DNA from 2 places in the Pantoea allii genome. Region 1 is predicted to be linked to the other one. Evidence: predicted binding sites of a transcription regulator. Region 1 holds the regulator's gene; the other holds the start of a gene.
The links. The regulator PhoB, encoded in region 1, activates phosphate uptake and scavenging genes when phosphate is short. The targets are predictions, from matches to a motif close to CTGTCATAAAACTGNCNNAT.
Positions count from the first base shown of each region.

Region 2: pitA (inorganic phosphate transporter PitA) is a predicted target of PhoB. The motif match lies at 2,026-2,045, and genes of this name have one in related genera.

Region 1 is NZ_CP125958.1:3,540,399-3,544,613, reverse strand. Features, by position in the region: gene QNH99_RS16855 (AAA family ATPase) at 1-400, opposite strand, end outside; gene sbcD (exonuclease subunit SbcD) at 397-1,593, opposite strand; gene phoB (phosphate response regulator transcription factor PhoB) at 1,791-2,480, shown strand; gene phoR (phosphate regulon sensor histidine kinase PhoR) at 2,495-3,808, shown strand; gene QNH99_RS16835 (PstS family phosphate ABC transporter substrate-binding protein) at 3,828-4,215, shown strand, end outside.
Region 2 is NZ_CP125958.1:314,846-319,060, reverse strand. Features, by position in the region: gene QNH99_RS01460 (D-amino acid dehydrogenase) at 1-748, shown strand, start outside; gene QNH99_RS01455 (NAD(P)/FAD-dependent oxidoreductase) at 770-1,954, opposite strand; gene pitA (inorganic phosphate transporter PitA) at 2,196-3,698, shown strand; gene uspB (universal stress protein UspB) at 3,735-4,070, opposite strand.

The DNA.
Region 1 (4,215 bases):
TGAGTTTGTCGCCCACTTTGTCTGCAACAATCTGGTTATCCGCACAGCGTGCCAGCTCGACGCGCGGTGCCTGCAGTTTGCCGTCTGCCGTACCCCGGGCGCGGTTCTGGCTCCAGAATGCACGCCAGGCTTCACCTTTAATTTCAAATTCGACTTCAGCCAGGCATTCTGCGCAGTCACGCGTCATCAGCGGATTGTGCCCCTGAGAGAGCACGCCCAGGCGCGGCGTCTGGTGATACAGCGCCAGACAGATCGCATCCAGCAGGGTGGTTTTACCCGCGCCCGTCGCCCCGGTAATGGCAAACAGACCATTGCTGGCGAAAGGCTCGGTGCGAAAGTCGATAAACCATTCCCCTTTCAGCGCATTGAGGTTTTTGAATCGCAGCGTGAGGATCTTCATGGGTTCTCCTCCAGCTCGGCCAGCGTCTGCCTGAACAGCGTTGTCACCTGGGCAATCTGCTCATCGTCAAGCGCATCGTTTAGTGCCAGACGCCGGGCAAAAACCTCTTCAACATTCAGTTCGCTCAGGGTTTCATTATCCGTTTGCGTCAGGCTGTGCTGACGCTGTTCACGACTGCGTCGTAACAGCAGCACTTCCACCGGTAAATCTGCGGTCAGGGCTTCCACCTGGCGCTGCAGGTCACTTAAGTACTCCTGAGTCGTGACTTCAATATCCAGCCAGACCGGTTTTTCGCCGCTCGGATGGGAAAAGTCGGCTAGATGCTGGCTGATTTGCGCCAGTGAACCTTTGAGCATCCTCATCGGCTGGAACAGCGGAATGGGCAGGGCATCGATCTCCAGGCCTGCGGAGCCGAACGTCAGCAGATACACACTCTTTTCGCTGCCCAGCTCGTCAAAGCTAAGTGGAATAGGGGAACCGCTGTAGCGAATATGGTCGCTGTTAGCCACACGCTGAGCACGATGAATATGCCCAAGGGCGATGTAATCCGCTGGCGGAAATGCCGAGGCAGGGAAGGCGTCCAGCGTGCCGATGTAGATATCACGCACCGAATCACTTTTGCTGACGCCAAGGGCCGTAAGGTGGCCGGTTGCAATGATGGGCAGGTGCTTGTTCCACGCCTGCGCCGCCGCAAAACTGCGCTGATAATGCGCGGCAATCGCTTCCAGTAGACTGATCTGTTTGTCCCGCCCCGACTGACCGGCCTGGCTGCGCATGATGTCGCGCGGACGCAGGTAAGGAATCGCGCACAGTAACGCGCCGGGTTCGCCCTGACGGGTGGTCAACATCAGCACATCATCATTTTCTTGCGGCGTGGCAACCACTCGCGTATTCAGACAGGCCAGCAGTTCACGCGACTCGTTTAACGTCGCCACCGAGTCATGATTACCTGCCAGCACCACCAGCTGACAGCCGCTGGGCTGTAATGCCACCACGAAGCGGTTAAACATTTCACGCGCATAACTGGGCGGCGTACCGGTATCGAATAAGTCGCCCGCCACAATCAGGGCATCAACCTGGTGCTGCTCAATCTGGATTAACAGCCAGTCAAGAAAGGCCTGGTGTTCAGCGGCACGGCTCTTGTTATAAAAGAACTGCCCCAGGTGCCAGTCCGCGGTGTGGATAATGCGCATAACACTCCCTGCCATAACAATTTGCCCGGCAATTATACTGGCTCTATCACTAAAGCCACAAAACATGTCGTCATGTTGTCATAAATGGTTGTTGCAAGCCGACTTTTATGGCTAACTTTTTCATAAAACTGTCACAAAACTGACGCATAATGACGCCGCAAATATCAGTGAAAGCCGTCCTACCTGCAGGAGTAATAATGGCTAAGCGCATTTTAGTTGTGGAAGATGAAGCTCCAATCCGTGAGATGTTATGTTTTGTTCTGGAACAAAACGATTATCAGCCGATTGAGGCCGAAGATTATGACAGTGCTGTCAGCAAGCTGATTGAACCCTGGCCTGATCTGATCCTGCTGGACTGGATGTTACCCGGCGGTAGCGGCATACAATTTATTAAACATCTTAAGCGTGAAGCCATGACGCGCGATATTCCGGTTATGATGCTGACCGCGCGCGGCGAGGAAGAAGATCGGGTTCGTGGGCTGGAAGTCGGGGCTGATGATTACATCACTAAACCCTTTTCGCCTAAAGAGCTGATGGCACGCATCAAAGCGGTTATGCGTCGTATTTCGCCGATGGCGGTTGAAGACGTGATTGAAATGCAGGGCCTGAGCCTGGACCCGTCATCGCACCGCGTGATGTCAGAAACCACACCGCTGGAAATGGGGCCGACAGAATACAAGCTGCTGCATTTCTTTATGACCCATCCTGAGCGTGTTTACAGCCGTGAGCAGCTACTCAATCACGTCTGGGGCACCAACGTCTATGTTGAAGATCGCACCGTTGACGTTCATATTCGTCGTTTACGTAAGGCGCTGGAACTGACCGGCCACGATCGCATGGTACAAACCGTACGCGGAACAGGCTATCGTTTCTCTGCCCGCTTTTAAACGGAGCTTTAACCGTGCTGGAACGCCTCTCCTGGAAGAGATTATTGTCCGAACTGGTGCTGGCGTGTCTGCCTGCGCTGGTGCTTGGCCTGCTGTTTGGCTATTTGCCGTGGCTCTTGTTACTTAGCGTCGTCGGCATGTTATTGTGGCATTTTTACAACCTGATGCGCCTTTCTCACTGGCTATGGCTCGATCGCACGATGACGCCGCCTTCAGGCCAGGCTAGCTGGGAGCCACTGTTTTACGGGTTGTATCAAATGCAACTGCGCAACCGGCGGCGGCGGCGCGAGTTAGGTAATCTGATTAAGCGCTTTCGTAGCGGCGCGGAGTCGCTGCCTGACGCCGTAATCCTGACCACGGAAGAGGGCACTATTTTCTGGTGCAACGGCCTGGCACAGCAACACCTGGGGCTGCGCTGGCCAGAGGATAACGGGCAAAATATCCTTAACCTGCTGCGTTATCCTGAGTTTTCACGCTACCTTCGCCAGCGGGATTTCGACAAGCCACTGACGCTGGTGCTGAATAACCAGCACCATATGGAATTCCGTGTCATGCCTTACAGCGAAGGCCAGTGGTTAATGGTGGCGCGCGATGTTACCCAGATGCATCAGCTTGAGGGAGCACGGCGTAACTTCTTCGCCAACGTCAGCCACGAACTGCGCACGCCTTTAACGGTGCTTCAGGGCTATCTGGAAATGATGAACGACTCTGTGATGAATCAGCGCTCACGGGACAAAGCGTTGCACACGATGTCGGAGCAAACCCGACGGATGGATAGCCTGGTCAAACAGCTCCTGACGCTGTCGCGTATTGAGGCTGCCCCGGTCATCAACATGAAAGAAAAGGTTGATGTGCCCGTCATGCTAAAACTGCTGCAGCATGAGGCCGAAACCCTGAGCGGTGGGCGTCACGCTATCCATTTTCATACCGATCCCCATCTGAAAGTGTTTGGCAATGATGAGCAATTACGCAGTGCCATTTCCAACCTCGTTTACAACGCGGTTAACCATACGCCAGAGGGCACGCGCATCGATATCAGCTGGCTACGTAGCAAGCAGGGCGCGGTATTCAAGGTGTGCGATAACGGCCCCGGCATTGCTTCTGAGCATATCCCACGTCTGACAGAACGTTTTTACCGCGTGGACAAAGCGCGTTCACGCGCCACCGGCGGCAGCGGGCTTGGGCTGGCCATCGTGAAGCATGCGCTGAGCCATCATAATGCGCGTCTGGAGATCACCAGCATCCCGCATCAGGAAACCTGTTTTACGTTTACCCTGGCACCACGGTTGATTGTTACTAACGGGATGCAGGAGAATGCCGTCCATTAACTGCTGACGGACCGGAACAATGCGCGCGTTTTTTTTGCTGTTCTTCTCTCTGTTGCCTGCCTTGGTGCAGGCGCAGCCTGTTATGCTTTCAGGCAATCTGAGCAGCGCAGGCTCGGACACGCTCGGCTACCTGATGACCTTATGGGGCGATGACTTTAGCCGTCAGTCGCCTGGCGTAAACGTCCAGGTCCAGGCATCGGGCTCGTCAACCGCGCCCACCGCGCTCACCGCCGGTAGCGTGCAGATTGGGGCCATGAGCCGGCCTATGCAGGCGGATGAGCGCCAGGCATTTGAGGCGCGATATGGTTATCCTCCGCTGGCAGTACCGGTTGCGATGGACGCGCTGGTGGTGGTGGTGAATCAGCGCAATCCGCTGCAGTCTGTCTACCCCCGCCAGCTTGATGCTC
Region 2 (4,215 bases), 1.3 Mb from region 1:
AGCCTCACAACTGGCCGAGGTTGAACCGGCGCTGGCGGCGGTTAAGCATAAGCTGACCGGCGGGCTGCGACTGCCTAATGACGAAACCGGAGATTGCCAGTTATTTACCCAGCAGCTTGCGGCGAGGGCGCGCAAGGCTGGCGTCGACTTCCGTTATCACACCAACGTCGATGCGCTGCTGACACAGGGAGACAGGATAAGCGGGATTGTTTGTGGCGCTGAAACGCTGACGGCGGACGGATACGTCATGGCTTTGGGCTCCTACTCCACGCAATTGCTCCGGCCGCTGCTGTCTGTTCCGGTTTACCCACTAAAAGGCTATTCACTGACGATTCCGATTGTCGATGCGTCCGGCGCACCGGTATCCACGGTGCTGGATGAAACCTATAAAATTGCTATTACGCGTTTTGATAATCGTATTCGCGTGGGCGGTATGGCGGAAATCGTGGGATACAGCAAAACCCTGCTGCCCGCCCGGCGGCAAACGCTGGAGATGGTCGTCAACGATCTCTTTCCACAGGGCGGACAGGTGAGTCAGGCAACCTTCTGGACCGGATTACGCCCAATGACGCCGGACGGCACGCCCATCGTTGGTCCGACGCATTTCACCAACCTGTGGCTGAATACCGGGCACGGCACGCTGGGCTGGACGATGGCCTGCGGCTCCGGCCAGCTGTTGAGTGATGTGATTTCAGGCAAACCGCCGGCGATTGCCCATGCGGACTATGCCGTGTCGCGCTATGCCTGAGCCGCGCGGTTTGTGGTGATGTTACAGAGCCTGGGCGCAAGCCCAGGCCGAACTCCAGGCCCACTGGAAATTGTATCCCCCCAGCCAGCCGGTCACATCGACCACCTCGCCGATGAAATAGAGCCCCGGCACGTCGCGCGCTTCCATGGTTTTGGATGAAAGCTGAGTTGTGTCAACGCCGCCGAGGGTGACTTCGGCGGTGCGGTAACCTTCCGTGCCGTTAGGCTGCACCTGCCAGCCGTGCAGCGTCTGCACCAGTTCTGTCTGCTGTTTGCTATTGAGTTGCTTCAGCGTGACATCCGGCACGACTTTCATTTCCTGCAAGACTTCGACCAGGCGCTTAGGCAGAATTTTGGCCAGGCTGTTTTTCAGGCTCAGATTCGGATGCGCCTCTCGCTGAATCGTCAAAAAATCATCCAGACGGGTGGCCGGAGAGAGATCCACCGTGAGGAACTCGCCGGGCTGCCAGTAGCTGGAAATCTGCAACACTGCCGGGCCGGACAGACCGCGATGGGTGAACAGCATCGCCTCTTTAAATAGCGTGCCGTCCTTTGCCGCAATGGTCGTATCCAGCGCGACGCCAGACAGCGTCTGCAGTTGGTCTAATAGCGGTTTGTGCAGGGTAAAAGGCACCAACGCCGCGCGCGTTGGCAACACACTAAGCCCAAACTGCTCAGCAATTTTATAGCCGAACGGCGATGCGCCCAGGCCCGGCATGGAAAGCCCGCCGCTGGCAATCACCAGCTTCTCTGCCTGCACCGCGCTGCCGTTGAGCTGCAGATGGTAGCCCGCGTCATCCCGGGATACGCTCAGAATGTCGCTGCGCAGGCGAACGGTGACGCCACCGTTGTCACACTCTGCGATTAATAAATCCACCATCTGCTGGGCAGAATCATCGCAGAACAGCTGTCCCAGGGTTTTCTCATGCCAGGCAATGCCGTGACGATTCACCAGATCGATAAAATCCCATTGGGTATAGCGCGCAAGGGCCGACTTACAAAAGTGGGGATTATTCGACAGATAGGCGGCGGGTTCAGTGTAGAGATTGGTGAAATTGCAGCGCCCGCCGCCGGACATCAAAATCTTGCGGCCCGGCTTCTTGCCGTTATCCAGCAGTAATACACGGCGACCACGCTGTCCTGCCTGCGCAGCACAAAAAAGCCCGGCAGCGCCTGCCCCAATTACGATAACGTCAAACTGTTCCACTGCAATTGCCCACCTGGTAAGAGAGGGGCAGATTGTAGTGATCTGCTCCTGTGGATGCCAGTGTCAAAATTTTGCCGTAAATATGTCACAATGTAACTGGTTAATTTATATGGACTTTGTACCTGTTAACCGGGTTAATTGACATTTTTAGTCCAAATCATGACTATATTTTCCTTTCCCAGACCGCATGTTGTCGCGGATAATGCGCCGCGTTCATGTCCTCCAAAATGGCGTAACGTCTATGCTACATCTGTTTGCTGGTCTAGATCTTAGCACCGGCCTGTTACTGATACTTGCTCTGCTGTTTGTATTGTTTTACGAAGCAATTAACGGCTTTCATGATACGGCCAACGCGGTTGCGACGGTCATCTACACCCGTGCCATGCGTGCTCAGCTTGCCGTTTTGATGGCGGGGGTTTTCAACTTCTTTGGTGTATTGCTCGGCGGATTAAGCGTGGCTTACGCTATCGTGCATATGCTGCCTACCGATCTGCTGCTGAATGTTGGCTCGGCTCACGGTCTCGCCATGGTGTTTTCCATGCTGCTGGCGGCGATTATCTGGAACCTGGGCACCTGGTATTTGGGGCTTCCGGCTTCCAGTTCCCACACCTTAATCGGCGCGATTATCGGCATCGGCCTGACCAATGCATTAATGAACGGCACCTCGGTCGTCGATGCGCTTAACATTCCTAAAGTGCTGAATATCTTCCTGTCTCTGATCCTTTCTCCCATCGTCGGCCTGGTGATTGCGGGCAGCTTAATCTTTCTTCTTCGCCGTTACTGGAGTAACACCAAGAAGCGTGCGCGTATTCATATGACGCCCGCAGACCGGGAGAAAATTGATGGCAAGAAAAAGCCGCCTTTCTGGACGCGTACCGCCCTGATTATCTCCGCCATTGGCGTCAGCTATTCACACGGTGCAAACGACGGGCAAAAGGGGATTGGCCTGATCATGCTGGTTCTGATTGGCGTTGCGCCAGCAGGCTTTGTGGTCAATATGAATTCATCGGGTTACGACATCACGCGCACGCGCGATGCGGTTAACCACCTTGAGCAATATTACCAACAGCATCAGGCGTCATTGACCCACATCATCCAGATGGCCCCGCCTAAACTGCCCACGCCAGAAGAAGTCGCCCCGGCAACGTCAACCGAGTTTCATTGCGACAGCGCGCGTGCGCTGCAGGCCGTGCAGCGTGCTCAGGTGTTGCTGAACAATCTGCAAAGCTATGGCGATCTGTCCGTCGATCAGCGTAGTCAGATGCGCCGCCTGTTGCTGTGTATTTCCGACACCGCCGATAAAGCGGCGAAGCTGCCGGAAACCTCCGCTGACGATAAACGCTTCCTTGGCAAGCTCAAAGGCGATCTACTGAACACCGTTGAGTACGCGCCGGTATGGATTATCATGGCGGTTGCGCTGGCTTTAGGCATCGGCACCATGATTGGCTGGCGTCGTGTTGCCACCACCATCGGTGAGAAAATTGGTAAGAAAGGCATGACCTATGCGCAGGGCATGTCCGCGCAGGTAACAGCCGCCGTATCGATAGGCATTGCCAGCTACACCGGCATGCCGGTCTCCACCACGCATATCCTGTCCTCTTCCGTTGCCGGTACAATGCTGGTAGACGGCGGTGGATTGCAGAGCAAAACCATCAAAAACATCGCCATGGCGTGGGTATTTACGCTGCCGGTCTGTATTTTGTTGTCGGGTTCGCTCTACTGGATCGCGCTCAAGCTCATCTGAGACAGCGGCAAATCAGGGCGACTTCGGTCGCCCTTTTTAATGCCAGATGGCCAGCGCAATCAGGCTGATCACCACTAATCCGCACAGCGAACTGGCCAACATAAACAAGCCTCTCACCCGCTCACACCGGCGAATAAATTCGTCATCATGATGATCAAGATAGCGTCTTGCCCAGATATAGCGCACCAGCCTGACCTGCTTGCCGGGCTGACCATGGGCGGTGAAAAACCCTGCGCCGTCAACGTACTGATACAGCAACGGATCGCAGCCACGCAAAACTACCAACAGCGCACGCAACGAAGAGAAATAGCGCGCCATATTCACAATACATACCACACAGAGAGCCCAAAAAAGCGCGATAGTGCTGATCATCTACCCCTCCTTACCGGCACTGCAGAAAAGTGCTGAACGCGCACCCTGCTGAACAGTCCCTGCAGAATTAGCCAACAACCCCATTAAATGATTTGTAGTTTTATTTTTGAAATATCTGAACAGACGCAGCAATGTGACGAAGGCT